DNA from 3 places in the Bacillus capparidis genome. Region 3 is predicted to be linked to each of the others. Evidence: predicted binding sites of a transcription regulator. Region 3 holds the regulator's gene; each other region holds the start of a gene.
The links. The regulator Rex, encoded in region 3, represses fermentation and respiration genes when NADH is low (regulators of the CRP and FNR family bind a similar motif). The targets are predictions, from matches to a motif close to TTGTGAAATATTTCACAA.
Positions count from the first base shown of each region.

Region 1 (10,314 bases), on a different contig from region 3:
CTTTCTCAGAACTTTGCAAAAGAAGAAAAGATGGTGGCTTATGACGAAATTCGAATTTAAAAATCAAGAAGAACTGGGATCATTTTTAATGGATGAAGTATTAACCAGACAAGAAGCTGAAATGTATTTAAATATGAAGAAACAAAGTTTTCCCCGTTCCCTCAAAAAAGAAAAAATACGTCCCTTTAAAACATCCGGGAAAACCCAGCTCTTTTTAAAAAGTGATTTAAGACCCTACAAAGAAGAACTGGAAACCGAATTAAAGAAATACAACCCTAATCATGATGAATAAGAGATCTGGCACCAGTTCGGTTTCTCCATATTCAAATAAATGTTAATGATTATTTTATTATTAATATTAATATTTTTGTTTTTGTTAATGTTATTTTATATAAAACAACATCATTGGATATCCTCACACGAATCTAACACAACCGATGCTCCATCATTTTTTAAGTGACAAAAGTGAAATTTCTCTTGACAATTTTATATCAGCTGAAATAGAATAAAATTAAATGACAGTCAGTACTGACAGTCTATTTGAAAGGAGTGAGTGTATGAGCAATAGTAATAATTTAAGCCGATGATAAGCTGCTGTTGGCAGCGATCGATTTAATAGCGGAGAAAGGCTACAATGGTGTATCTACCAAGGAAATCGCTACTATGGCAGGTTTGAGTGAAAAAACGCTGTTTCGCCGATTTGGAAGCAAACAAAACCTTCTCGAAATGGCGTTTGACCGTTTTCATTATGCCGAAGAGATAACAAAACTTTTTAACGAGAAGCTCGTATGGGATTTGCAAACAGACTTGCTCCTGATCAGTCGAACATATCATGAAATTATGAATCGTAACCGGAAAATGATTATGATCAGCATCAAGGAGGAAGGGCATTTACCTGGGTTTAGAGAAAGAACACAAAAACACCCTCGACAGCTTTTGGATATTCTAACCAATTATTTTACGGCTATGTACGAAAAAGGAAAGCTAATTCGAACGGACCCCGAGCTACAGGCGTTGTCGTTCATAATGCTGAATTTCGGAGCTTTTATGAACAACCTGGATAATGATATGAATTTTCCAAATGTTTCACTCGAAAGGTTTATAACAGAAAGTACTCAACTATTCACCAGGGCTTTAACCCCTAATATTATTTAAATAAAATGTCAGTCAGTACTAACGGTCATTTGTGGTAAACTTTTTATAGAGATGTACTTTTGTCAAAAAAAAGATCACTTTAAAACAAATTTCGGTACTTTTATGAAACAAAACGTAAGATTGTGCCAAAATCACTTGAAATTTCTTGCCTTTTTCCTAATATTAACAAATTTACAAGCAGGAAAGATATTTTTAATTAAGGAGGTTTTTTTAAATGAATACTAAACCAATAGTGTGGATTAATGTATTTACTGCCAAACCAGGTAAACTAGATGAATTGGTCGCTATCCAATCTGAAGAATTATTAAACTTTAAAAGCAAGGGTGTACCTGGTTGGATTAGTAGTCGTTGGCATCGTTCAGTCGATAATAACAAGGCAATTATGGTGACTACCTGGGAGAGTATTGAGTTTCATAAAAGTTGGTTAGAAAAAGCTGGATTTGCAGAACACCTAAACAAAATTCAACATCTGATTGAAGGAAAAGAAGGTGGGTACTACACGTTGGAGGAAAACATAGAAAACTAATAACCTGTTAAATTATAGATCTTTTATTTAATCAGTGATCTCGCTGGCTACTGCACTAACCTTTAAGCAAGTTATTTTATCAGCTTAAAAAATGAAATGTATAAAGGAGAAATGCTTTATGTCTAAAGAAAAAGTAGCATTTATTACAGGCGCGGGACGCGGAATTGGAGCGGCTACAGCGAAAGAGTTAGCAGGAATGGGTATAAAAGTTGCAATTAACTACTTATCTGACCATAAAAGTGCAGACCAAGTGGTAAATTAAATTCGATCGCATGGAGGAGATGCTATCAAAATTCAGGGAGATGTTTGTAGTGCTGAACAAGTAACCCTTATGACCAATGAGATCCTTGATCATTGGGGACGGATTGATATTTTAGTTAGTAATGCCAACATCCCTTTTGTTATAAAGCCTTTTCTTACTATTTCATGGGCGGAATTTTCACAGAAACTAAATGATGAAATCAAAGCTGCTTATCATCTTTCGCAGGCAATTTTACCGATTATGAAGGAAAACAGTTATGGACGGATCGTCTATATAGGAAGTGCAGCTGCGAAAATTCCAGAAAAAAACTTTATTGCTCATGGAACAGCAAAAGCAGCGCTTGTCCAATTTGCCAAACAGATCGCCAAGGAATTTGGAGAATTCGGAATTACTGCTAATGTGATTTCACCAGGATTAGTAGAAACCGATGCTTCAAGAGAGCAAGTAAAACTACTTAAGTCAGAGTTTACTGCATTGACACCGTTGAAACGGATAGCTCAGCCTGAAGATGTTGCTAAGGCCATTGCGTTATATGTTACTGAGCGATCAGCATTTATCACTGGTTCATATATACCCGTAGATGGCGGTATGTATATGCTTTGACATTTTTTCCCCGATCAACTGCTGACAAGGGATTTAGTCAAAGATTACATAAGAAGATTTCTAAGATTATCGACGTTCCTTGGGAAATGGCGACAACAGAGGCTCTTCGTCATCCCGAAGTTAAAGGAACACGAACTTTTGTTCAGCCATACAAACAATGGTACTCCAAAAGGGTATATGAACTTTCAGCTTTTGAGCCGGAAATATATATTCGGTTAGTCAGAGTGATGAATCTTATCCGAAGCCCCCTCCATTTGTTTCATCCAAAAGTACTGTTCCCGATACTCACTAATCACCGGCATGAATGATTCTCCTGTTGTTAAAGTTCCTTAATCCTTCCTGACCAGGAAGGATTTTTTCTTGAATAATAGAGGGTTTTAATCATAAGATTTCAGAAAACACTTTAGATCTTCTTTCTCCTTTCCTTCATTACTGTAGGATAAATTTTTCTTAAAGGAGGAAATATTCCAAAAAATTCACAGAGTTAAACACACCAATTTAACTATAATAGTATTATGTAAACAAACTCATTTTCATAGCTTTGTCAAATTAGCTCTGTTATTATGAAAACTACTAAAACAGAAGTAAAGGATGCTGGCATGACGAAAAATAAAAATTGGCCAATTATTGCCGGAGCTATCTGGTCATTCGTTTTTGCAATAATGAGCTTTTACTGGGCACTTGGGGGAATGATCGGTGTAGAGTCGCTTGGAGGAAAAATCTATCAGCTTGCTCTTGAAAGAAACCCGCAATTTATTCTGCTGGTTTGGATCACGGGCTTCATCAAGGTGATAGGAGGAGTTTTCCTTTTGCTTATGCTAATGAATCGATTACCCGATTTTATTAAGAAATCATTGTACTGGATTTCGATTGTCGCAGGTATCTTTCTGTTTTTATATGGTGCTGCCAATTTCACGACCGTAGGTATGGCAAAATGGGGTTTACTCGAAATGGGACAACAAAGCCAAATTGGCGGTTTTATTTTTGGGAGCCCTTTTGGATGCTTGGTGGAATTCTTTATTTTATTGCAGGCAGGAGGGCAAGTAAAGAGTTTTCTGCTCGTTATTCATCCTAAATAATTTGAGCAGACCTCCGTCTAAATCTTGATGGTGTTACTAATTATTACATTCATTTTGAAAGGAGGTAAAAGTGAATGAGAATCTTAGTCGTAGGAGCAGGTGCAACTGGCGGATATCTGGGAGCGCGGTTAGCGGAAGCCGGAACTGACGTTACTTTTCTTGTGAGAGAGAAGAGAAAGAAACGCTTGAGCGAAACACAATTGAAGGTATCAAGTGTAAAAGGGGATGTGTCAATTGTCCCCAAAATGGTCGTTCGTGAAGAGCAGTCCCCCTTTGATGTAATTTTCATCACTTCCAAGGCTTATTCTTTGGACCAAGTTATTCATGATATTAAGCCATTTACATATTCTGAAACGTTGATTGTGCCTTTTTTAAACGGATTTGCCCATTATGAAAAACTATTTAAAACCTTTTCACAAGAACAAGTACTCGGTGGTCTTTGTTTCATCGAATCCACCTTAAATCACGAAGGCCATATTCTACATACCAGCCAGGCCCATAGATTTGTTTTTGGGGAATGGAATGGTAAGCGTACAAATCGAATAGAATCACTTGAGAAAGAGTTTGACGGTATAAATGCCGAAATTGTATCAAGTAATCAAATAATGAAGGAAGTTTGGCATAAATATTTGTTTATTGCAGCACTGTCCGGTATTACAACACTATTTAAACAGCCGATCGGACCGATTTTAAAGCTTGAAACCGGCAGGAACACGACGATCCAGGTTATACGTGAAATCGTGTCCGTAATGAGAGCCATTCAAGCACCGCTGTCTGAAAGCATTGAGTCCGATACGTTTAGCCAGATGCAAAACATGCACGAGGAAATGAAATCGTCCATGCTTCGAGATATGGAAAAGGGAAGCGTGATTGAAGATGATCATCTTCACGGATACTTGATCAAAAAAGGAGCTGAGCATGGCTTTAAAGTCCCAGTACTTGAAACCATTTATACGAATTTGAAGCTTTATTCGATGAACCATAATAATATTATGTAAACTAAAGATATGTTTTATTTTCCCGAGGAAAGGGAAAATTGTAATGAGTAAGGAGGATTTCAATGAATTATTCGAAAAGTCCGGGAATTGCAGCGGTATTAAGCTTTTTTTACACAGGTTTGGGCCAAATATATAATGGTCAAATTGCCAAAGGTATTTTATTTATCATTATCCATTGTATTAACATCGGGCTCATGTTTTTGCTTATTGGTTTTATCACGACACCTATTTTTTGGATATATGGTATGTATGACGCATATAAAACAGCTGAAAAATATAACAAGTCCATATAAAACGACTGAGCTTTTAATTGGTTGATCTCCACTTAGACTATCTAATGTAGCGTGGGTGCCAATTATACGGAAGAACCGATTTTGCAGAAATCGGTTTTTTACTGTTACAGGATGGGTTACTGGTGATTAATCTCCTTACTTTGTCATATCTCGTCTTTAAAAATAATAATCATGTGATAGCAGAAAAATAGGGGAGAGTTCAAAATGACTTTTAAGGATCACGTACGATGAAGTTTTTGATCACTGGTGCAAATGGACAGCTGGGCAATGAGTTAATAGAAACAATTAAAAAAGATAATAAACATTCAGTCATCGGATATGGGAAGCAGCAGCTCGATATAACTGACAGTAACCGATTAAAAGAAGTTCTTCAACTTGAAAAGCCTGACTGCATCATAAATGCTGCAGCTTTTACTAATATGGATCTCTGTGAAAAAGAACAAGAGCTGGCTATACTCAGTAACGGGCTTGGCCCTTACAATCTTGCTGCTGAAGCAAAAAAAAGAGGCATTAAGCTTTTCCATATTTCTTCCGGCTATGTGTACAGCGGTGAAAAGTTTCCTCCATATTTTGAGGAAGACCCGACAGATCCAAAAACAATTTTCGGCAAAAGTAAAAAACTAGGGGAAGAGCTTGCATTGCAGGAAAATAAAGAAATAACGATTATTCGGACGTCTTGGCTGTTTGGTCATTTCGGAGAAAATTTTGTCAAATCAACATACGACTTATCTCTTAGTTCAAAAGAAATTTTCACCATCAATGATCAATATGGCTGCCCAACCTATGCAAAGGATTTAGCGTTTGCGCTGCTTAAACTGCTGCAGCATCCTCCGGGAATCTATCACGTGGTCAATTCCGGCAGCTGTACCTGGTTTGAATTTGCAGAAGAAATCATCCGCATAATCGGAGCGGATACAAAAGTTATCCCTATTTCAAGCGAGCAATACGGATTCAAAACACGCCGGCCGAAGTATACATTATTAAGTTTAGAAAAGATCAGAAAAAAAGGGATCTTGATGAGACATTGGCGAGAAGCATTGCGGGATTATGCAAAACGTGAGTTTGATGATAGAGATAAACAAAATGAAAGGAAAAAAGCTAGTGTTTAAGTTAACACTAGCTTTTTGAAAGTTTAGACTTTTACGGACGCATTTTTTGAAGAAAACGTTTTTCTCCATGACACTTGCGCAATGAATAATACGAGTAATGCACCAATACCGATCAATGAGTAGACCATAAATCCTGATGCATACGTTCCGGAAATTTGCTTTAGCGTCCCAAGGATATTAGGGATGAAAAATCCTCCGACTCCTCCGGCTGCCCCTACAATACCAGTTATTACGCCGATTTCTTCTTGAAACCTTTGAGGGACAAGCTGAAAAACAGCTCCGTTCCCCATTCCGAGAAACAGCATACCTGCAAAAAGCAAAGTTATTACCGCAGGTAAAGGAGGAAGCAGGCTTACGCCAAACATGCATATTGCGACACCAATAAACAATACGAAAAGGAGACGCACACCGCCGATTTTATCAGCAATTAATCCGCCGACCGGCCGGAATAAGCTGCCTGCTATGACACAAAGTGTTACGAAATCACCAGCAGAAACTTTAGATAAATTGTATTGGTCGACAAAAAAGATACTTAAAAAACTAGTTAAACCAACAAAACCTCCGAATGTGACTCCATAAAGCAAGCAAAAATACCAAGTATCTTTAAATTTTAATACATCAAGATACGCAGTCAAAGGCTTTGCAGGCGGCTGGGAAGGGGCGTCTTTTGCAATTATCACATACGTAATAAAAACGATTAAAAGTGGTATAAGGGCTAGTCCCATGACACCATTCCATCCGATTTGCTCTGCAATACGCGGTCCAAAAAGTGTGGCGAATACGGTTCCGCTATTTCCTGCTCCTGCAATTCCCATCGCTAATCCTTGTAATTCAGGAGGATACCATCTGCTTGCCATTGGCAGGGCGGCAGAAAAACTTGCTCCTGCAACTCCTAATAAAATTCCAATGCAATAAAGTTCAGTTAATGTGTTACCGAATAACCATCCCCACAATAGCGGGATCATAGTAACGAGCATACCGCCAATCGCTGTTTTTTTAGGCCCTATCCGATCAGTTAACACTCCAACGATTAGACGAAAGAATGAACCAGATAGGATCGGTATAGCTACGATCAAGCCTTTTTGTGATGGCGAAAGTCCAAAATCATTCGTAATGTATACCCCAAGTGCACCAAGCATAACCCAAATCATAAAGCTGACATCAAAGTATAAAAAAGATGCAAGCAATGAGGGAGCGTGGCCGCTTTTTCTCAAACCTGATAATTTCATGAACAACTCTCCTTCTAAAAAAACAAATGTATTTGTTAGTTAGTTAGTTTACCTATCACGGAACTTTATGTCCTCTTCCTTGTCAGGAAATATGACACAGTTCACCTATTTTTCTTCATTCTGTGTCATAATCAAAGTTGTGGATGAGCTTCCATTTTTCAAAGGCAATGGAGGGATTCAATTGAATAAGCAAAGACTAATCGTAGTAGGAAACGGAATGGCAGCGGTGCAGTGCATTCAGGAAATCGTTGAATGCAATCCAAGCCATTTTGAGATTTTCGTATTTGGAAGTGAACCATACCCTGGCTATAATCGAATATTATTATCATCTGTACTCCAGGGAAGCAAGTCATTCGATGATATCTCTTTAAATTATCTGGAATGGTATGAAGAACACGGAATACAACTATTTACAGGTGAAACAGTTGTCAAAATAGACCCTGAGAGAAAACGAATCGTTACGAATAAAGAAAAACAATTCCTGTATGACAAACTAATTATAGCAACAGGCTCTGTTCCAAACAGAATCCCTATTCCGGGGAATGATAAAGAAGGCGTTTTGGCATTCAGGACGATTGAGGATTGCCAGAAAATGATTGAAATTTCACAAAGATACAAACATGCAGCAGTCATCGGTGGGGGCTTATTAGGGCTTGAAGCAGCGCGAGGATTGATGAACCTGGGCATGACTGTGAATGTTATTCATAAATCCGAATATTTAATGGAGCGGCAGCTTGACAAGCGGGCATCTAAAATGCTGCAAAATGAGTTGGAAAATCAGGGAATGAATTTTTTATTAAACAAAGAAACTAGTGAAATCATTGGTGAAAACCATGTAGAAGGATTGCGATTTAAAGACGGATCAGATATAGAAGCTGATTTAATCGTTATGGCAGCAGGTGTCAGGCCTAATGTTCAGTTAGCGGCTGAAAGCGGAATTCATGTAAATCGTGCAATCTTGGTGAATGATTACATGGAAACAAGCCAAAAAGATGTCTATGCCGTCGGTGAATGTACAGAGCATAAAGGGGTCGTTTACGGCCTTGTAAAACCGCTATATGAGCAGGGAAAAGTACTTGCCAAGCATGTTTGCGGTTTACCTGTGAAGGGATACCCAGGATCTGTTCTCTCTACTCATTTAAAAGTATCAGGGATTGATGTATTTTCTGCGGGCCTGCTTGATGAAAGTGAAACAGCAAAAGAAAGAGCCTATTATGACGAAATCGATGGTGTCTATAAAAAAATGATCTTTCAAGATAATAAGCTGGTAGGTGCCGTTTTATTTGGAGATACGAAAGATGGAATGAAATATTTGGATTTGATCGTGAAAAAGAAGGATCTATCAGATGAGGAAAAATCAATGCTATTTCAATCATCTGATGGCAGTGCGGTCGATACTTTGGAGAATTCAGATATTATTTGCAACTGCAATGCAGTTTCAAAGGGAATGATTATTGAGGCCGTTCTAAAAGAAGGTCTAGAAACAATTGAAGAAGTGAAAGCATGCACAAAGGCTTCAGGGTCGTGCGGAGGATGCCGGCCATTGGTGGGAGAGCTTCTATCTTATATTAAAAGCGATAATTTCAATGAAGAAATTGAGCATAATCCAATGTGTGCGTGCACCTCTTTAACAGAGGAAGAAGTGGTATTTGAAATGCAAATGAGGGGCGTTACAACTGTTCAAGAAGTTATGAATGAGCTTGGATGGGAAAATAACGAGGGCTGCTCATTATGCCGTCCAGCACTGAATTATTACTTGGGAATGATTCATCCAGATTTAAGTAAGGGCACATACACAAATGCAATTCTTCAAGAAAACGGGACCTATTCCATTACGCCGCAGCTTTACGGCGGCTTAACATCGGCGGAAGAGCTTCGGAAAATCGCGGATGTTGCCCAAAAATACAACATATCGAATATTGAGATCACGAGTGAACAACGAATCAATCTTGGCGGCATCAAAAAAGAGGATCTGCAAAGCATTTGCAGCGAACTGGATGTAGCGATTTCTTCTGCGAATGGACACATCATTCAGACTGTAAAGACAAGTGCCGGGGAAACGTCCTGCAAATGTGAAAAGCTGCATGCTCAGAATCTTGCAATCAAACTGGAAAGGCGCCTGAATTCCCTTACTACACCAAATCGTTTAAAAATCGCGGTCTCCTCCTGTCCCCTTGATTGTGCAAGCGCAATGATTGAGGATATCGGAATTATATACATTGACAGGGGATGGGAAATTTACGCGGGTGGCAGCAAAACCGAATTGAAGAAAGGCAAATTGCTTAGTGTTGCTTCAACCGAAGACGAAGCAATCGATTTGATAAGAGGAACAATCCAGTATTATCGTGAAACGGCAAATTATTTAGAGTCTGTATGGCAATGGCTTGATCGAGCCGGACTTATCCACATAAGAGAAGTGCTGTTTTCGAAAGAATTGCTTCACCAATTGCTGTCAAGACAGGGTGAAGATATAGCAAGACTTCGTAAGACAGAGAGAAGTTACTCGTAAAATTACTAATTAAAGGGTGACAATCCATGACTGAGATGTTATTAAAATACTTCCGCACGAAGCTTCAAGAGGTACAAAGGGAAAGAATCTATGATTCTCAATGTCCGTATTGCAGTATGCAATGCAAGATGCAGCTGATCGAACAAACCGGAATCTCTAGAAAGTCCTATGTAACAGTCGGAAAAGATAACCCGACATCAGAAGGCAGACTATGTATAAAAGGCATGAATGCGCATCAGCATGCGCTTCATCAGGAAAGAATCAAATATCCTTTGTTAAAAGTGGATGGTGAATTTGTCCGAATTTCATGGAAGCAAGCGCTGCAGCATATAAAAGAAAAATTCACTGCTATTCAAGCTGAAAGCGGCCATGATGCCATTTCTATATTCGGAAGCGCATCGATTACGAATGAAGAAGCCTATTTATTAGGGAAATTTGCCCGTGTCGGGTTAAAAACAAAATACATCGACTATAATGGCCGATTTTGCATGTCAGCAGCAGCTTCTGCAGCCGCTCAAACATTCGGAATGGACAGAGGCTTGACGAATAGT
Region 1 is NZ_JAFDST010000001.1:773,972-784,285, reverse strand. Features, by position in the region: gene JOC74_RS03820 (DNA-binding protein) at 89-292, shown strand; gene JOC74_RS03815 (TetR/AcrR family transcriptional regulator) at 598-1,155, shown strand; gene JOC74_RS03810 (antibiotic biosynthesis monooxygenase family protein) at 1,370-1,681, shown strand; partial or broken gene JOC74_RS03800 (SDR family oxidoreductase) at 1,773-2,546, shown strand; gene JOC74_RS03795 (DUF3995 domain-containing protein) at 3,146-3,625, shown strand; gene JOC74_RS03790 (ketopantoate reductase family protein) at 3,700-4,623, shown strand; gene JOC74_RS03785 (hypothetical protein) at 4,686-4,916, shown strand; gene rfbD (dTDP-4-dehydrorhamnose reductase) at 5,144-6,025, shown strand; gene JOC74_RS03775 (nitrate/nitrite transporter) at 6,049-7,254, opposite strand; gene nirB (nitrite reductase large subunit NirB) at 7,436-9,763, shown strand; gene nasC (assimilatory nitrate reductase catalytic subunit NasC) at 9,790-10,314, shown strand, end outside.
Region 1: nirB (nitrite reductase large subunit NirB) is a predicted target of Rex. The motif match lies at 7,344-7,361, and genes of this name have one in related genera.

Region 2 (10,314 bases), on a different contig from region 3:
TAAAAGCAAAGCTTTTGAACACCATGCAAATGTTCATACAAATCATGGCTGTAACTAACGATTGAGTGGTAAACATAAAATAGAGAAAGACAGCAGACACAAGCATTCCAATGGCGGCATAATACTTTTCGTGGTTCGGTATAAATCGCTGGATAAGCCAGCCGCTAAATAACATTGCAACTCCGGTTGAAATACCTGGAAGAGCTGCGAAAAAACCCATCGACATCATGTCCATACCCCTGGAATCCATTAAATAAGAAGGAATCCAAGAGGCGAGTCCCCAATTGACAATACCTGCTGCAAACCACATGATTGTTATTTTCCAAAGTTCAAGATTAGCCAAAACCTCTTTTAAAGGTACCTTGTTTGTTTCATTACTCTCTCTTTCTTGCCTCGGCACTTTGTAATAAACCCAAAAGACGGCAGTCATTATTACACCCAACAGTCCAAGGACGATAAACATATTTCTCCAGCCCATCCATAAGATCATTGGTGCGGCTACAAGCGGAGCAAGAGCAATACCGAAATAATTGGAAGACATAAGAATAGAGGACGCATTTGACCGTTCGTTTTTCGGATAAAAGTCGGCGATTCCTTTTTGAGTGGCAGACGGATACCCACCTTGACCAATTCCGAACAGGAAGCGAATGATGAGTAACGAAGCCAATGACCATACTAAACCTGTTAAAACAGTAAATACAGACCATACAACGACTGACCAAAGTATAATTTTTCTTGAGCCGAATTTGTCTGTCAGCCATCCTCCTGGAATCTGCATAAGGGCATAGGAGAAAAAGAAGCTGCTAAGGATCATTCCTACTGCGGAAGGTGATAAGCTAAGCTCCTCTTTAATTGATACAACGGCAACGCTCATGACCATCCGATCAAGATAGTCCACTAGATACCCTATAAACAAAAGAATTAAAATGACATGTTTATTACGCTGTTTTCCAATTGTATAATCCATATTAATCCCTCCTGATTACTTTTCCTGCGGCTGTGCCAGTATAATTACCTTGTGAGACGGTATGAACTCCATTGATAAACACATCGTGAATTCCAATAGGACGTTGAAGAGGGTGATCAAAAGTCGCTTTATCCTCAATCTTATTTGGGTCAAAGATGACGAGATCAGCAAAATAACTTTCTTTTATTAACCCACGGTTTTTCAGACGCATCATTTGAGCGGGAGCACTAGTCATCCTGCGAACTGCTTGTTCAATAGTCAAAATCTTTTTCTTTCGGACGTATTCGCTTAAAACTTTTGGAAATGTTCCGTATAATCTTGGGTGGGGCTTCCCGCCGAATATCCCGTCTGACCCAACCGATTGTAGCGGGTGGCGAAGTCCCAGTTCAACGTCTTCTTCATATCCCCAGTGAATGGTCATTGCAACGTTGCCCCTTTCCTCTAACAACAGATCAAAAGCGGCATCAGCGGGTTTTTGCTCTCTGGATCTAGCGATTTCTACCATCGTTTTTCCTTCGAGCGGTTTGTTCTGATCTGTCATAACAGAGGTAATGACAATGTTTTCCCATCCGCAGCTTAATACCCAATTCTCAAAAGTGGTATTGCTTGCGAAATCTTCTTCAATTCGTTTTCTATTTTCTGAATCTCTAAGCCTCTCTAGCATTTTTAGGGATCCTCCAGCATGGACCCAAGGGGGAAGAATAGCTTGAAAAACAGTGGAGGCTGCAGAATAAGGATATTGGTCAAACGTCACCTCAATCCCTTCATTTCTTGCCATTTCCATTTTTTCAAGAGCCATTGAAAACTTGTCACGATTCTTATGGCCAATTATTTTGAAGTGTGAGACATGAAGTCTGGCTCCAGATTGCCTTGATATATCAATGACTTCCTCCAAAGCTTCCAGTGAGTGAATACTTTCATTGCGAATATGTACCACAAAGCATCCATTGTAGGCAGCAGCACCCTTACAAATTTCAATCAGCTCTTCTTTATTTGAAAAAACATTTGGTGGATAAACGAGACCTGTTGATATCCCAATTGCTCCTTGTCTCATCCCTTTTTCCACGAGCTCACGCATTTTCACGCATTCTTCTTGTGTAGCTTCTCTGCCCTCAAATCCCATCACAAGCGTACGAACTCCGCCGTGTGGCACTAAGTAGGCGGCGTTGCCGATTATATCTGAGTTTTCCAAAAATGATAAATACTCATCAATACTTAACCAATTCCAATCACCAATATCCCCATTAAGTCCGCTCAACTGCTTTTGCCAGATAGGCTTGGTTACTTCAGAAACAGGGGCAACCGAAATGCCATCCTGACCAAACAGCTCTGTAGTTACACCCTGCAATACTTTTATTTTGTGAATGTCAGGAATAGTGCACAATAAATCTGAATGGACGTGTGGATCAATAAAACCGGGAGAAATAATATTTCCTCCTGCATCAATGCTCTTCCTTGATTCAATGCTTGTAAGGTCGCCGATTTTTTTAATGATTTCACCTTTTATACCAATATCTGCTTTAAACCATGGATTGCCGCTTCCATCAACTACCCTGCCGTTTTTTATTACAGTATCTAGCAAAATATCATTCCTTTCTCAGGTTACAAAATTTCACGCTAAGTGCAATGGATAGATAGATTCTTTAATGTTTTTAAACTGAAATGTACTCAAGTCAGAGGTGCTTAAACCAGGCGAATCAACGGTAATGATTTCTTTGGCAATGGTTTGAAAAGCTGCACGGAAATGATGGCTTGATTTTAGGGCAACAGCCTTATAGGTAGTTACATCAATTCCATGTAACAAGAACACCTGATCGTCAAATGTTTGCGAGCGAATAGAGGTGACAATCACATCGACATTTCCAATTTGTAAACGAGCCGACTTTCCAAGATTTACTTTACTGCCCTTCCACATGGGAGAGGTTTGGTGAAAAGATCCATCTGTCAAGCATTTTACATAGGCTGTAACAGAGAGAGGGCTTCCATGAAAGGAATCGGTTTTGCCACCAAGTTTAATAGAAATAGTACTGCCTGCCCCTGCTTTGTGTGCGGCAAATGCTGCTTCAGGATCATAAATAAAGCCAAAACAAGTTCCAGGTACATTTGCCTCCAGCATAGCCTTTAATAAACATGTTCCGTCTCCAGAAGTTCCGGCGCCAGGATTGTCAGATGCTTCATTAATTACAATCGGAAAATCATTCCTTGACATGGCATACTGAATAGCTTCTTTCGGACTGTAATAGGTTTTGAAAAAACGTTCTCTTGCCTCCCAAATGTTTTTAACTATCTCCTCACAAAGTTTTCTAGCAAGCTCGACATTGTTATTGGTTGTAACAATTACACTTGCGCCATTTTCAGCAAAATCTGAATATGGAAATCCATGGTAAAATGTACAATCGATTACATCAGGAAGGTCTTCAAATGTACGGCAAAGGTCATTTAATTCCTTTACAGGAGATAGATACGTAGTAGATGTAGGGATCATTAACGGAAGCTTTTTGTAAGCAGCAGACACCTTTACTGTTCCTTGAACAAGCTGAAAAGCAAGGTCCATGGCTTCCATTCCTCTTTCATATGAATCTGTATGGGGATATAAATTGTTCCCGATATAAAGATTTGCAGCTTTTATCATTTTGTCTGTTACGTTTGCATGAAGGTCTAAATTTACGACTATTGGAGTCTTTTCTCCAACTAGTTCTCTAATGGCTGCTACAAGGTCTCCTTCTATATCCTCCGTCTCCTCAGCTACACCTGCTCCATGCAAATAGAAACATACAGCATCAATCGGACCTGCTTTTTCCAGCGATTTCAGCAAGTTATCTTTTGCCGCAAGATAGGTTTCTTTTGTAATGATTCCAGATGGCACAGTAAAGGCACTAAAAGTTGGTATGAGTTCAACTTTGAGTTCTTCACCTTTATCGATCATCCCACCCAGAAAATCGTTGACACCCTTGTGCTTTTTTATAAGATCGGCTCCAATATCCCACTCCCATAGCTTAAATAGTTCTATTGTAGTTTTTATTGTTGAAAATGTGTTTGTTTCATGTACTAACTGCCCAATAGCAACCCTCATTAACTCACCTCCTTTTCTATGCTAAATTAATTCTGTACAATTGACGGGGTCTTCCTCGGTTAATAGGCTGCTCCTCACCTACTACTTTAGCGAGTTCGTTTTTTTCAAGAATAGATAGAATTCTTCTTGCACTTCTTACTGTAATGCCGAGGCCGTTTGATAATTCTAGCGCTGTGATACTTGTGTTCCCAATGCTGCTGCAATAAGAAAGAAGCTTATTAATAGTTGCTACGCTCAATCTTGCTTTTTTAGCCAGAGAAACTTTTCGCGGGTTATCACTTCTAATCGAGTATTCAAGATGAAAAAATTCTCCAATTGGTCCATGGATCGTTCCATCGATATCTGCAGCGTAACAACTGCCCATATTTAATTTTGCTTTGTTTAAAGCTTCTCTGGCTTTTATCTCTCCTTCGTTTGCTGTTCGGCCAAATCCAATACCTAAACATGCTTGAATCCCTGTTTTGACGGCAATGTCATTTAGAAGACTAATATGAGAGAAATGATTTGTAGCCTCTTCCATGGCTCCTCTAGTAGTTACGAACCGCATCTCTTCACGGTTCGACCAGTCGAGTAACGCTTGAGCTTTTTCACCAAAATCAATAAGAATATTTTGCAGTACAACACGTTTTCTTTGTTTATCGTAAGCGGTAAGCCGGTCTGATAAATTGCTGAATCTTATAATGCCTATCGCGAGTTGGGTGTTAGCCTGTTCAAGGGTTTTCCCTTCTAAAAGCACTTGTTCTAAGCTTGAATAAATGGAGGATCTGGTTGGGACGACTTGAAAAGCAGGAACACCAAGTTCTATTAACCTGTCATATACAGATCTTACGCAAGTGATAGCAACATCTATTGCTTGTTTGATCCAGAGATTATAGTGAAAGTATACGAGCTGTTCAGTTCCCTCTCTTATATTAAAGTCTTTAACAAACAATTCAGCCACGTTAATTTCAAGTTCATCAAGAGATTCTTGAACATCATTTTTTTCTAGTGTGTCAATGCTGATTCGAGGAGTATTATTCATAAGATTACGTCCGGTTTCATTAATCATTTTGAAAAGAACCCGATATAATGTGGTACCTGTAACAGGAACATAAACCATTGGTTTTGTGAATCCATTAAGTTCCTGTTTCACTATCTGGTAAGGGATGAGCCCTGCAAATAAAATGATATCGGCATTGTTTTTATGCCTATCTAGAATCGTTAATGTCTCTTTTTCTGTCGTATATGAAGCGGGAATCAATGTTAATTCAGGATAGGTATGTCCAATATTTAAAATAAGAGAGACTGTATCTTGTGGACCGATTACCAAGATAGTTAGAGGCATGGTTTTATCTCCTTAATTTTTAATCAATTCTGAATTTTCTGCTTTGCTTAATAATAACTGGGTACTGGAATTAAAATCAATGTCCGTAAATAGACCTTAAATCTATTTACACTGACCCTCATAAAAATAGAAAACAAAAAACTCTTTCTCGCTTTATCATGGTAGTATGTTAAAATGATAGAAACTATCGAACGAAGGGAAAGAGACTTCATGAAGCGTGTAGCAATCATTGGCAGCAGCGGAGGGAACTTGTTTAATTTGGGCGGGAAACAGCCAAAACTCCTCCTTCAAGAAATAGAATCGCAATGTAAAGCAGCCGGGCTGGAGATTTCTGCTGTGCAATTTGTAGAAGCAGCAGAATCTATGGATTCAGCAAAAGCTGCGACAAAAGCCGGGCTTTGGCACCTGAATCAATTCTGGGAAGTTGAAAAACAAATGGAAGGAACGCTGAATGACGTTAATCACGAAGCATCCATTATTGATAGAAAAATAGAACAAGAAATTCTGGCGGGAACGATTGACGCGTTAATTTGTATGAGTGCTGATCCAAAGGGAGCTAATTCACTTGCGATAAAGGCGGCAAGCGAGAAGCAAATTCCGATTGTAGGGACCGGAGGCACGTCAATGGCGCTTATTAGCTCATCAGGCGGTAAGGTTATTGCCACATCAGGTACGACTGGAACGACAAATCGAACGAGAGCCGTATCCTTTGTCACCTCGTTAAGCAAGCACTGGGGGTTGAGTTATCGTCCTGTTCTCGGAAATGCATCTCAAGTGAATGGATCATCAAAGGGTACTGGCTTGAAAAATATCAATATTCGCGGAATCATGATGGCGGGGCTCCCGGGATTTATTGCGATGGCGATTATTTTGGCCTTAAGCCAAATTCCTGGCTTGTCCGCTTTTGACAAAGTGTTTGAAACTTTGATCGGCGCATTGCCTGTTATTCTTTCTGTTATTGCTGCAAAGCAGGTTTCCGAGCTGGATGAAGTCTCGATCGTAGCAGGCGTAGTCGCAGGGGTTCTTTCTGTGAACGGGGGAATTATCGGAGGCATCATCGGCGGGATCTGTGCCGGGCTTATGGTTAAGTTTTTGTTTCGAAAATTCGTGGAATGGAAGTTTCCGATGACAACCGTCAACATCGCAGCAGGAGGGTTTGCCGGGCTGCTATCGGGGCTCTTGGTTTATTTCTTTATCGGCCCGGTTGCTCTAGCTGCCGGGGATCTGATCAAACAAGTAATAGAGCAAGCGATCGCCTTCAATCCGTTGCTGGCCGGGCTTCTGGCCGGGCTTCTTATTTGGCCGGCGATGTTGGGCGGGATATATCATGCGGCGATTCTGCCCGTCGTTTTGCTTGAAATGGAGAAAACGGGAAACAGCTTTTTAGGAGCAGTAGATTTGGTTAGCTTAGTCATGGTGGCAGCAGGCATTAACTTGGCCAATATTATCAGCCCGCGCGATAAGGGAGAAGCTGCAGTGGCAGCTCCAGGCTTTTTGATTAACGTTGGATTTGGAACCTTTGTGGAATCTGCGTATCCGTTCATGTTTTCCAACAAGCTTGTTTTTGCGGGAGCTCTAGTATCCGGGGGAGTCGGTGGAGCGATCGTCGGATTGTTCCAAGTCCGTGCGACAGCTTACGTTCCTTCAGTTACAGCGCCGCTTTTAACCAATCACGTAACAGGCTTGATTTTGGCGATGGCAGCTGCGCTAATTTCCGCTTTTGTCATTACTTTTGTTGTGAATCGAGTGTATTCGATGAAAAGTAAAGCGTAATAGTATACATGCTCCGGTTGGGACTTGCTGTTTCTGCCGGAGCATTTTTTTGTAGCTAACTGGATTTCTTTCCTGACCGGGGTTTTTTGTGACCTTACATAAGTTTTTTCTGCCCGTTGCTGAAATTATTGCGACCACTTTTCGTTTTTTTCTGTCCTTTATCGAAATTTTTCGCCTGCGACCATAGGGGTGTTCACAAAATGTTTATTTCTTGAAAAAAATAGACGGAAAACACTTGAAAAAGTTTGTGAAGTATTGCACAATATAAATGTGAAATGTTTCACATACCAAATCATCAAAAAGGAATGATGAATGATGGCAGGAAGAAAAGTGAATCGTGTTGCATTAATTGGAGCTGGATTTGTAGGCAGCAGTTACGCCTTTGCATTAATTAACCAAGCAATTACAGACGAATTAGTGATTATTGACGTGAATAAGGACAAAGCGTATGGTGACGCACTTGATTTAAACCACGGAAAAGCATTCGCTCCACATCCGACAAAAACGTGGTATGGAACTTATGAAGACTGCAAAGATGCCGATGTCGTATGCATTTGCGCCGGTTCAAATCAGAAGCCTGGTGAAACAAGATTGGAATTAGTCGATAAAAATTTGAAAATATTCAAAAGTATTGTAACAGAGGTAATGACCAGCGGATTTGACGGAATCTTTTTAGTCGCTACGAATCCTGTTGATATCCTTACTTATGCGACATGGAAATTCAGCGGGATGTCTAAAGAAAGAGTGATCGGAAGCGGCACAACTCTGGACACAGCAAGATTCCGCTTTATGCTCAGTGAATACTTTGGCACAGCCGCGCAAAATGTGCATGCTTTAATTATCGGTGAGCATGGAGATACAGAGCTTCCGGTATGGAGCAGCGCTTATGTAGGCGGAATTCCTGTCAGAGATTTACTCGAGAGACATGAGCAGTATAAGCAAGCGGATTTAGAAAATATTGTAGATAAAGTAAAGAATGCGGCTTATGAAATCATTGAGAAAAAAGGCGCGACCTATTATGGGGTTGCGATGAGCTTGGCTAGAATTACAAAGGCCATTCTATCTAATGAAAACAGTGTATTAACAGTAAGCACCTATCTTGACGGGGAATATGGCGAAGAAAATATATATATTGGTGTACCGGCTGTCGTCAATCGCGAAGGAGTAAAAGAAGTAATGGAATTGAACTTAAACGAGAAAGAAAAAGAACAATTCCGGCATAGTGCACGTGTTTTGAAAGAAATTCTGAGCCCGCATTTTGAATCTGTCACTTCTTAAGGATATTTTTTATAGCGGTACGATAATATAGACAAAGGACATCGGTTCCTTTGTTTTTTTGTATGAACGATTAACCGATATCTTTCGTCATATAAGTAGAGCATACTCAAAAAGGGGGCGTATCACCGGTTGGATCAGGCGGAAGAAAGAGAATTGGTTGCGAGAGCAAAAAATGGGGAAGATTCGGCTTTTACGAAGCTGTTTCAATCCAACTATATGTTTTTATATAAATATGTAATGAAGCTTACCCTTCAGCCTGATCTGACGGAGGATCTGATTCAGGAAACTATGCTGAAGGCATACGTCCACCTTCAAAGCTTTCAAGTGAATTCAAAGTTTTCTACTTGGCTCATTTCTATCGCATCCCGCTTATTTATTGATCAAGAGCGTAAGAAAAAAAGAGAGAAGAAACGTTACGAAAAAGCAAAGGAAGACGTCATTCGAAAGGCACAATGGAAGGTAACGGCTAATGGAGAGGAATGGACGGAAATATTGGAGTTGTTTGCCGGAATCGATCCAGATGTCCGTACGCCAATATTGCTGAGGCATTATTACGGCTTTACCTATCCGGAAATTGCGAAAATGCTCGGACTGAAGGAAGGAACGGTAAAAACCCGTGTTCACCATGGGTTGAAGCGGATTCGAAAGGAGTGGTCGTAATGAAGGAAAGCAAAGAGTGGACAGAACAATTTAAATCAGAGCTCAACAAATTAGAAGACATGCAGGAAGTAGAGGTTCCGGAGCAATATCAGCTGATGAATGTCTTACAAGAATATAAAGCCCGCCGACAAAAAACATTTAAACGTGAAATTGTCGCATTTTTACTCACCGCGATTCTGGTTCTTGCCATGCTCGTATTAATTAGCTTGAAAGTAACAACGGCTTTTCTATGGATTCAAGGCTTGGCGCTTTTTTTCATTCCGATCATTTTTCTAGCCGAAAAAAAACGCAGGAGCAAGCAGGATGAGGTGACCAAGCTTTGACACATGATCAACATGTAATACTTGCGATTCTGCTTGTAGCGCCAATTTTACTTACACAAAGCATTTTTCTGTTTTTGGATGCGAAGAAAAAAGGGGCGTATGCGTGGTTTTGGGGGCTTTGGGCACTGATTCAATTTCCGTGGCCTTCTATCTTTTACTATTTTTTTGTGGTTCGCCCTTACCGGAAAAAGAGCTAAGGATACCGGCATGCAGCTGCTGCCGGTGTTTTTCTTTATAAGAAATTTGTCGAATAATCGATATATTAGAATTTCCGTCGATAAAATAAAAAAATCGCCGATATCATTTTGAACTTTACCCCAATTGCTTCAAAAACAACACTCGATCGTGATTTTGTCCGTCATAATTGGATTTGACAGAAATTCCATCTACCGTTTTATCGCCTTTCTCAATTATAAAACCCATCCTGGTATGATAATCGATCGATGCCTTATTTACTGGTGACGTAATACAGCGAACGATTGAGCGGCCGTTTTCCTTTACTTCGCGAAAAAATTCAACATATAACTGCTTGCCGATTTGCTGTTTTCGGTAGTCGGGATGAACACCGACAAAGTGAATGTAGGCTTCTGTGGGACTCGATTGGGACAAGAACCCTATGAGGAAACCGATGATTTCACCTTTCTTTTCGGCGATAAAACTAGTATTCTGAAAATGATCGAAGAATAATTTTGGCAGCATATCAGACATCTGTCTGCCGCCCCACCAATCGTTGATTAACGGGGAAATAATATAATAATCAGAAGATTGAACGTTACGAATGTGCATAATGAACCTCCTCGTTTTTAATATCAATACATAGGGAGATGAAATTAAACAGCTATCCACGTCTCTCGTTGATAATGAAAGTTTATCACTACAAGGGTTAAAATAGAGTATTAGACGGTTATCAAAAAAA
Region 2 is NZ_JAFDST010000002.1:830,211-840,524, reverse strand. Features, by position in the region: gene JOC74_RS11260 (MFS transporter) at 1-967, opposite strand, end outside; gene JOC74_RS11255 (N-acyl-D-amino-acid deacylase family protein) at 969-2,549, opposite strand; gene JOC74_RS11250 (M81 family metallopeptidase) at 2,580-4,040, opposite strand; gene JOC74_RS11245 (helix-turn-helix domain-containing protein) at 4,057-5,364, opposite strand; gene JOC74_RS11240 (PTS sugar transporter) at 5,575-7,137, shown strand; gene JOC74_RS11235 (L-lactate dehydrogenase) at 7,453-8,415, shown strand; gene sigY (RNA polymerase sigma factor SigY) at 8,545-9,075, shown strand; gene JOC74_RS11225 (DUF5345 family protein) at 9,075-9,398, shown strand; gene JOC74_RS11220 (hypothetical protein) at 9,395-9,595, shown strand; gene JOC74_RS11215 (GNAT family N-acetyltransferase) at 9,711-10,184, opposite strand.
Region 2: JOC74_RS11235 (L-lactate dehydrogenase) is a predicted target of Rex. The motif match lies at 7,406-7,423, and genes of this name have one in related genera.

Region 3 (10,314 bases):
CGCCCATTCCACCCATGCCGCCCATGTCAGGCATTCCGCCGCCAGCGCCGCCGCCTTCTTCAGGCTTATCAGCGACAACTGCTTCGGTAGTTAGGAACATAGCTGCTACAGAAGCTGCGTTTTGAAGTGCGTAGCGAGTTACTTTTGTAGGGTCAACGATACCAGCTTCGATCATGTTTACCCACTCATCGCTTGCAGCATTGTAGCCTATGCCGATTGCTTCTTTTTTCAAGCGCTCAACGATTACAGAACCTTCAAGGCCAGCGTTGTGTGCGATTTGGCGGATTGGCTCTTCTAGTGCGCGAAGAACAATGTTCACACCTGTTTGAACGTCGCCTTCTCCTTCGATAGCAGAAACTTTGCTGTATACGTTCACTAGCGCTGTTCCACCACCGGATACGATTCCTTCTTCTACTGCAGCGCGAGTAGAGTTCAAGGCATCCTCGATGCGAAGTTTACGCTCTTTTAATTCTGTTTCAGTTGCTGCGCCAACTTTGATGACAGCTACACCGCCAGCAAGTTTAGCTAAGCGCTCTTGAAGCTTTTCTTTATCGAATTCAGAAGTAGTTTCTTCTACTTGTGCACGGATTTGGTTTACGCGTGATGCGATATTTGCAGAATCGCCGGCTCCTTCAACAACTGTCGTGTTTTCTTTCGTTACAACAACTTTTGAAGCGCGTCCCAATTGACCGATTTCTGCAGATTTCAAATCAAGGCCAAGATCTTCTGTGATTACATCTCCGCCTGTAAGAACAGCGATGTCTTCAAGCATAGCTTTACGGCGGTCACCGAAGCCTGGAGCTTTAACAGCTACCGCATTGAAAGTTCCGCGAAGTTTGTTTAATACTAATGTAGCAAGAGCTTCACCTTCAATGTCTTCAGCAATCAATAATAGCGGCTTGCCTTGTTGAACAACCTGCTCAAGCACAGGAAGGATCTCTTGAATGTTAGTGATTTTTTTGTCAGTGATCAAGATGTAAGGATCGTCAAGAACCGCTTCCATCTTATCAGAGTCAGTAACCATGTAAGGAGATGCGTATCCGCGGTCGAATTGCATTCCTTCAACCACTTCAAGTTCAGTTGTGAAGCCTTTAGATTCTTCGATCGTAATAACGCCGTCGTTTCCAACGCGCTCCATCGCTTCTGCAATCAAGCTTCCTACTTCTTCGTCAGCGGCAGAAATAGCAGCAACCTGAGCAATAGATTCTTTTCCTTCGATTGGTTTAGAGATTTCTTTTAGATTTTCAACAGCAACAGCAACAGCTTTTTCAATCCCTTTGCGAACGCCGACAGGGTTAGCGCCAGCTGTTACGTTTTTAAGACCTTCACGAATCATAGCTTGAGCTAGAACTGTAGCAGTCGTTGTACCGTCACCAGCTACATCGTTTGTTTTACTAGCAACTTCGGCTACTAGCTTCGCACCCATGTTTTCAAATGCGTCTTCCAGCTCGATTTCTTTTGCAATCGTTACACCGTCATTTGTAATTAAAGGTGAACCGAATTTTTTCTCAAGAACGACATTGCGTCCTTTCGGTCCTAACGTTACTTTTACAGCATCAGCAAGTGCATCTACACCGCGAAGCATGGCACGGCGAGCTTCTTCGCTAAATTTAATATCTTTTGCCATCGTTTCGAAACCTCCTCATAATTTTAAAAATACGTTATTTATTTCTTAACCGATAACAGCTAAAATGTCGCTTTCGCGTAAAATTAAGTATTCAGTGCCTTCATATTTTACTTCAGTTCCGGCATATTTTGAGAAGATAATACGGTCTCCTGTTTTTACTTCTAATGCAACGCGCTCTCCGCTTTCTAACACGCGACCTGAACCAGCAGCAACAATTTTACCTTCCTGCGGCTTTTCTTTTGCGGAATCAGGCAAAACAATCCCGCTTGCAGTTTTTTCTTCAGATTCAACGAGTTCGATGACAACGCGATCACCTAATGGCTTTAACAATGAAACAACCTCCTCAATATAGTAAGTATGTAGTATTAGCACTCAACACTAATGAGTGCTAACACAGTTAATATAATATAGAAACTCTCAAGCAATTTCAAGTATAATGATTAAATTTTTTTCACGCTTACATGTATCGACAGTTTTCTTCGGAAACCCTTTGTAACCGAATATTTTCACTGTTTATGATACAATAATATGAAGTTCCACCCGACCTATTTAGAAAAGGAGTTCCGAGTCTTTGAATAAACAATATTGGTTCATCATTCTCACATACGTCTTGATGCATCTTTCATCAATTATTGGTTTGCCTCTTCTTTTTGCAATGGGCTATGAGCAAACTGAAGCAGCGGGCATCTGGACCATTTCCAGCTTTACAATCTGCCTGATCGTCGTTTTATTGATTTTGCGAACAGCACCCAAAACAACGCTTCGCAATAAATCGAAGGCATCGGTCGGTGCATCAATCGGATGGGCGATTGGCGGTATTTTTCTTGCATATTTCTCGCAGATCATAGCCGCTACCATCGAAATGTATATTTTTAGAATTGATCCGGGTTCTGAAAATACTGAGGCCATTTTAGCGCTTATTAAATCACTTCCATTAGTAATCGTTGTTTCCTCTATTTTCGGCCCGATTTTAGAAGAAATTATTTTCAGGAAAATTATCTTCGGCTCGCTGTATAAAAAAATGAACTTTTTCTTTGCTGGTTTAATCAGTTCGGTTATTTTTGCGGTCGTGCACATGGATTTCACCCATATTCTTCTTTATACTGCTATGGGGTTTGCCTTTGCCTTTTTATATGTAAGGACAAAACGGATAATAGTGCCGATTATCGCCCATATTTCGATGAACACGTTTGTCGTGATACTTCAGCTCAATTATGATCGCATACTCGAATTGCAAAAAGAGCTCGAGAAAATGCAGTTGATCATAGGTGGTTTCTTTTCATGAGAAGTCCTGCAGCATGGGGTGCCATCTATCTAATTGTAGGAATCATATTCATCTACTTTGCGGCTGTATCTCCTGAAAACATGTGGTCCTTCCACAGCTTCCTACTCATGATACTAGCCGCTTATAATATCTACACGGCTATAAAAATGTTTGCATTTTCGAACCAGCTCAGAAAAGCAAAGAAATAGAAAAAGACGTCTCGCTCATGAGACGTCTTTTTCTATTTTCCGGACTGCCGAAATGACAACAATCTTAAACCATTTTTTCTTCTGTGGAATAATGCTTTAAGAAATAAACCAATGATTGAAGCTCTACTGCCAAGTCTATATGATGAATGCGAATGTGTCCCGGCACATTCAAACGGGCCGGTGTGAAATTAAGAATTCCCTTGATACCCAATTTAACTAGACGATCGGTTATCGATTGAGCAGCTTGCGCTGGTACAGTTAAAATCGCAACGGGAATGTCAGCCGGAAAACGGCTCTCAAGCTCATCTAAATCATAGACGGGCACTCCGCCTACATCTGTACCTATTTTGTTTTCACTGATATCAAAAGCCATCGAAATTTTCGTATTATTGTTTTTGATAAAATTATAATGAAGAAAAGCAGTACCCAAATTTCCTACTCCGATTAAGGCTACGCTCGTCATTTCATCCTGATTCAGCGTTTTGCTGAAAAAAGAAAGCAGGTAATTGACGTTATACCCATAGCCTTTTTTGCCGAGCGCTCCAAAATATGAGAAGTCCCGGCGAATCGTCGCTGAATCTACTTTTACTGCATCACTAAGCTCTGCTGAAGATACTCGCTGCTTCCCAGAGGCATGCAAATTTTTTAAAAAACGATAATACAGCGGCAGACGCTTTGCTGTCGCTTGGGGAATTTTTGATTGATCCATATTCATTTGCGATCCTCCATCGTTGATTCTCTAGATTTTACCCCTTGAAAAATCGCCGCTCTTCCCTCCTGTTTTTTTCATTAGATAGGTTGGGCCAATAATCATCCCCTTGTCTATCGCCTTACACATATCATAGACGGTGAGAGCGCAAACGGACGCGGAAGTTAGCGCTTCCATTTCTACCCCCGTACTTCCCTTTGTTTTTACCATTGCTTGAATCATTAATTCATGATTCTCTTCGTCATTGCTCCAGCTAAAAGAGATGTCTACTCCTTTTAAGGGAATCGGATGACACATGGGAATAATAGTCGACGTTTGTTTTGCGGCCATAATGCCGGCAATTTGTGCTACGGAAAGGACATCTCCTTTTCCAATTTCCTGCCTGACGATTTTATCATATACTTCCTGATTCATTTGAACGCTTGATACTGCGATCGCCGTACGGACAGAATCGCTTTTCTCGCTAATATCGACCATCTTGGCTCTGCCTTGGTCATTAAAATGAGTGAATTTATTCATAGTAAAACTCTCCTTAAAAAGATCATACACTATTTTCTTCAATCTGTCTTTTTTTCTGGATAGTTTCTTTGATCTTATTGCCGTATTGTTTGCCGCTCTTTGCACAATAAGCTACACTAAAACTAACAGAGGTGAATCATCATGATTGTATTACAAGTCAACCAATTATATAAATCGTTCGGAGCAGAACCAATTCTATCCAATATCAAACTGGAGGTTAAATCCTCAGACCGTATAGCGATCGTCGGAAGGAACGGAGCAGGAAAATCCACCTTGCTAAAAATTATCGCAGGTCAGCTTGGATATGAAAAGGGAGAAATTATTAAACCAAAGGATTTATCTCTCGGCTACCTGGCTCAGCATACCGATCTTCAATCGGAACGAACGCTGCAAGAAGAATTGCTGTCCGTTTTCAGCCATCTTCAGGACATGGAAAAAGAAATGCGGTCTCTTGAAGAAAGAATGGCATCGGTTCAGCCTCAAGAGTTAGATCAGCTTATGAAAACCTACGACCGGCTGCAGCATGATTTTAAAGAACGGGGCGGCTACCAGTATGAAGCGGATGTCAGGTCCGTCTTGCACGGCTTAGGCTTTGCTGATTTTGATCAGGGAACAAAGATACAAAGCTTAAGCGGGGGTCAAAAAACCCGGCTTAAGCTTGGAAAGCTCTTGCTAAGCAGTCCGGATCTATTAATTCTTGATGAGCCGACCAACCACTTGGATATCGATACATTAACATGGCTTGAGCATTACTTGCAATCTTACAACGGAGCGATACTGATTGTTTCCCATGACCGCTACTTTCTGGATAAAGTCGTAACTCAGGTTTACGAGCTCTCACGTACAGAAAGCAAAAAATATAATGGAAATTACAGCTCCTATTTGAAGCAAAAAGCGGAAGATCTGGAAAGAAACATGAAGATCTATGAAAAACAGCAAACAGAAATTTCTCAGCTAAAGGATTTTGTCGAGCGAAACATTGCCCGCGCGTCAACAACAAAAAGAGCACAAAGCAGAAGAAAGCAGCTTGAAAAAATGGAAGTGCTGAATAAACCGCTTGGTGATGAAAAATCCGCTTCTTTTCGGTTTGAAATCACCCGGCAGAGCGGAAGCCAAGTCATCAGTGCAGAGGAGTTAACGATCGGCTATTCGGGTAAACCTCCGGTTCTCGAGGATATCTCCTTTCAAGTAACCAGAGGAGAAAGCGTAGCACTTGTCGGTCCGAATGGAATCGGAAAATCCACCCTTCTTAAAACCCTCATGCAAACGATCTCTCCCACTACCGGCCATATTCAAATAGGCACTAATGTTAGTATTGGGTACTATGATCAGGAACAAGCAAGGCTGAATTCTTCCAAAACGGTCCTGCATGAATTATGGGACGATTATCCTGGAGTCAATGAAAAAGAGATACGGACATGTTTAGGTAATTTTTTATTCTCCGGTGATGATGTACTAAAAAATGTGCAGTCGTTAAGCGGAGGTGAAAAAGCCAGACTTGCATTGGCCAAGCTCATGATGCAAAAGGCAAATTTTCTTATCCTTGACGAGCCGACAAACCATCTCGACCTCGACAGCAAAGAGATTCTGGAAAATGCTCTTATTGAATATCCCGGTACGATCCTGTTTGTTTCTCACGATCGATATTTTATTAATCGAATTGCTTCCAAAGTATTTGAGCTGTCACCAAAAAACGTGGAAGAATACTTAGGCGATTACGATTACTATATTGAGAAAAAAGCAAACCAGTTGGAGCTGGAACGCTTGGCTGAAGAAGGAGCAAATAAACAGCAAACCCCCCCCTCATCAGAAGCTAAACGAAGCTATGAAGATGAAAAGGAATTGAAAAAAAAGAAGCGCCAGCGCGAACGCAGAATAGCCGAAATTGAAGAACGGATCACAGAGCTGGAAGAGCTGATAGATATGAACAACCACAGACTTACTGATCCTGAAGTATATCAAGATCATGAACAGGTTCAGGACATTGACGCCGGTACAGAAAAAATGAATCTTGAACTGGAAGCCCTGCTTGCAGAATGGGAAAGCTTATCTTCAGAAGAATAAATGCACAGCTCCGCAGACGAATGCGGAGCTGTTTTTATCCACAGGTTAAATCCTTTGTTCACAAGATAAAATAGATGTTACCCACATAATCCACTATCTTGATAATATTTATCCACAAAACCACCATAGATTGAAGTACTGTTTTTCAATAAAGAAAGCGATTTTATTCACACCTGTTAATTAGTGTGGATAACTGTGTGTAAAAAGTTTTGGTTGAAAAGTCCGACAAATGGGATTAGTGCTGTTAATGAAGGACGTGGAGCACTCGTGCAATACATGCGTGCACTCGTAGTAAAGGGGGCTTCTGTTCAATTATCCCTGACATTTGTTCAATTACTCCCAAGTTCTGTCCAATTATATTTAAGATCTGTTCAATTTCTCCCGTAATCTCATTGTTTCAGAACAAAAAAGCCCCATCCATTTGATGAGACTTTAAAAAGCTGTTAACGGCAGACCTGGTTGTCCGTTCATATCCAGTTGTCCCCGTGATCCCTTCTCAAACGCCACTGTCCCTGCGGCTGCGATCATTGCCGCATTATCGGTACATAAAGACAGCGGAGGGATGACAAGTTCAATTGATTCATTGTTGCGGAAGGCTTGCTCAAGCGACTGCCTTAATCCTTGATTTGCCGCTACTCCTCCTGCAAGTAGGATTTGTTTTACTTCATACTCTTTTGCCGCTCGTTCTGTTTTGTTTACAAGAACATCAATGACACTTGATTGAAAACTTGCTGCTAAATCTTCTTTCGGGATCGAAATGCCTTTTTGTGAAGCATTGTGAAGAGTGTTTATAACAGCAGATTTTAAGCCGCTAAAGCTAAAGTTGTATGAATCCTCCATCCATGCCCGGGGAAGCGGGATGGATGCTTCACCTTTTTGCGCCAGCTTATCAATTTGCGGCCCTCCCGGATAGGGAAGCCCCATTGTCCGCGCTACTTTATCGTATGCCTCTCCGGCCGCATCGTCCAGTGTCTGTCCGATGACTTCAAACTCTCCATGCTCCTTCATATAAATCAATTCGGTATGACCACCTGAGACAACCAAGGCAAGCGCAGGGAATTTGATCTCTTGAATCAGCCGATTGGCATAAATATGCCCGGCAATATGGTGAACCCCTACAAGCGGAATTTGATGGGCAAAGCTTAACGCCTTAGCGGCATTAACTCCGATCAACAGAGCGCCAACGAGCCCAGGTCCTTCGGTAACCGCAATTGCATCTATCTCTTGAAAAGTTAAGCCTGATTGCTGTAAAGCTTCTTCCAGCACAATCGTCATTTGTTCCACGTGATGTCTCGAAGCGATTTCCGGCACCACTCCGCCAAATCGTTTATGGCTGTCGATTTGGGAAGCAACGACATTCGATACAATTTCCGTGCCATTTTTAACAATGGCTGCTGCTGTTTCATCACAGCTTGTTTCAACGCCTAAAATATAGATATCTTTTTTATTCTCCATTTAATTTCACCCACATGACATACGCATCTTCCCCGTTATCCGTATAATAGTTTTTTCTGATGCCGCCTGGAAGGAATCCTAGCTTTCGATACAACCCTTGAGCTGGATAGTTAGTCACCCTCACTTCCAATGACAGCTGCTTTGCTCCTTTTTGTTTACACACTCTGATCGCCGTTTTCAAAAGCTCTTCTCCATAGTACTTTCCCCTATATTCTTTCAAAATTGCTATGTTCGTAATTTGTGCATTATCTATTATGATCCATATGCCGCAATAGCCGATGACACGATTGTCTTTTTCAAGCACTAAATAATGAGCGTATTGATTATGGTAAAGCTCATGATAAAAGGACTCCTTTTTCCATGGAGTAGTAAAAGAACTTCTTTCTATATGATAAACTTCATCTATATCTTTTACTTCCATATATCTGATCATCAATTGAGTGTCCATAGCTCACCTTATTTTTGCTGTCTTTTCAGCCATTTTGCCTCTGCTTCTGCCAACCGGATATAATTGGGAACAAGGGTATGCGTACTTTCCGGATCTACATCCTTTCCCAGAAACGCCAGCTCTGAAGGTCTTGGCGAACTAAGTCCTTCTTGGCCAAAGCAAGCCTTTTCTCCTAATGCCTCCTGAATCTCATCTTGGTAAACAGAAACATCATGGCCGAGAAAAAGAACAGGCATATTTTCTTTTTTTAGTTGTTCAAGCCAATCTTTCATTAACACATTTTGATCTTCTTCAATCGTAAGAAGTTTTTCGTCTTCGTATTGATAAAGCCCTGTGTATACCTGACCTCGTCTCGCATCGAACAGAGGACAGATCTTACCTGCAAAATAACGGCCGTTTGCTGCGAGTACCTTTAAGCTGGATACGGGTACTACGGGAATTTGTAAAGACCAAGCGAAAGTCTTTGCAATCGTCACTCCGATACGTACCCCAGTATATGAACCAGGACCGTTTGCTACTACAATTTTCTTTACTTCTGATGGACTTTTATTTGCATCTTGCAACAGCCTTTCGATACCGGGCATAGCCCGCACCGAATGATTTTTTTGTAAATAGGTAATATGCTCTGCAATTATTGTTTTACCTTCAACCAGTGCTAGACCTAATGTCTGGTTGGAAGTGTCTATTGATAATATTGTCATTATTTGTTGATCTCCCTGCCAATCGATTCATAACGCTCGCCTGTTGCCTTGAGGGTGATTTCTCTTTTTTCATCACCGGCTCGCTTAATTACAATATCAATGCGTTCTTCTGGCAGCTGGTCTGCAATGAGATGCGCCCATTCCACAAGACAAACGCCGGAGCCGTAAAAGTACTCTTCAAGTCCGAGATCCTCTTCACCTTCACCCATCCGGTAAACATCCATATGGAAAAGCGGCATTCTTCCGCTTTGATATTCCTTGATAATAGTAAAGGTAGGGCTATTAACAATTTCTTTAATGTTCAGCCCCTCAGCAAACCCCTTTGTAAACGTCGTTTTTCCTGCCCCAAGATCGCCTTCTAATGTAATAACATCTCCTTCTTGAACATGCACGGCAAGCTTTTTGGCAAGGGCTTTAGTTTCTTCAGGTCCTGTTGTATAAAATAATAATGGTTTCATCATATTTCACCTATCTTTGTTTAAAATGATTATAGCCCTTTTTTCCAAGGATCTCCGCATGATTATTTTCATTCAAGAAAACCTTAGAAACTCCTTGTTTCGTCACATGCCCAATTGGATACACTTGAATCTTTGCAGCTTCACATTCTTTATAAAAATCATCCCACACTTCATGCGGAATCGTTCCTGCCAGTTCAAAATCTTCTCCGCCAAATAAAACCCATTCCTCCCATTTCGAACCCAGTTTTTTTAATTCAGGGTGTACAGGGAGCTGCTCTTTATTTATTTCTATTGTAACATTGCTAGCTTCTGCAATTTCATTTAATTCACTAGAAAGACCGTCACTAATATCATTCAATGCAACTCGTCCATATCGTGAACATATCAGTCCCACATCGACTCTGGGCACTGGTTTTTTATGACGCTGTAAAAAATATTGGCGCAATGCATCACTCTCAATTTTACATTCTTTATATAATAGAGACAGGCCTGCCGCTGATGAACCTAAATAACCCGTCACGAAAACAGTATCACCTGGTCTGGCGTAGCTTCGTAAACAAGCCTTTCCTTTTTCAATTTCTCCGATAGCCGTTACAGTAATGATCAGCTTATCCTCCGTGGATACTGTATCTCCGCCCAGTAAGTCCATATGATACAGCTTTGCCAGGTCCTTCATTCCTCCATACATTTCATCGATTTGTTCCTCTCTCCACGTTGAAGGAATAGCGAGGGAAACTAAATAATACTTCGGAATTCCGCCCATTGCAGCAATGTCACTTATATTTATGGCAAGCGCTTTGTAACCAATTTCAGACGGAGAAGAAAAGTGAGTCAGAAAATGGATACCTTCCACCATTGTA
Region 3 is NZ_JAFDST010000004.1:378,504-388,817, forward strand. Features, by position in the region: gene groL (chaperonin GroEL) at 1-1,627, opposite strand, end outside; gene groES (co-chaperone GroES) at 1,673-1,957, opposite strand; gene JOC74_RS17485 (CPBP family intramembrane glutamic endopeptidase) at 2,199-2,912, shown strand; gene JOC74_RS17490 (DUF4305 domain-containing protein) at 2,909-3,100, shown strand; gene JOC74_RS17495 (redox-sensing transcriptional repressor Rex) at 3,165-3,815, opposite strand; gene moaC (cyclic pyranopterin monophosphate synthase MoaC) at 3,840-4,328, opposite strand; gene JOC74_RS17505 (ABC-F family ATP-binding cassette domain-containing protein) at 4,470-6,392, shown strand; gene tsaD (tRNA (adenosine(37)-N6)-threonylcarbamoyltransferase complex transferase subunit TsaD) at 6,825-7,847, opposite strand; gene rimI (ribosomal protein S18-alanine N-acetyltransferase) at 7,837-8,295, opposite strand; gene tsaB (tRNA (adenosine(37)-N6)-threonylcarbamoyltransferase complex dimerization subunit type 1 TsaB) at 8,304-8,996, opposite strand; gene tsaE (tRNA (adenosine(37)-N6)-threonylcarbamoyltransferase complex ATPase subunit type 1 TsaE) at 8,996-9,454, opposite strand; gene thiL (thiamine-phosphate kinase) at 9,465-10,314, opposite strand, start outside.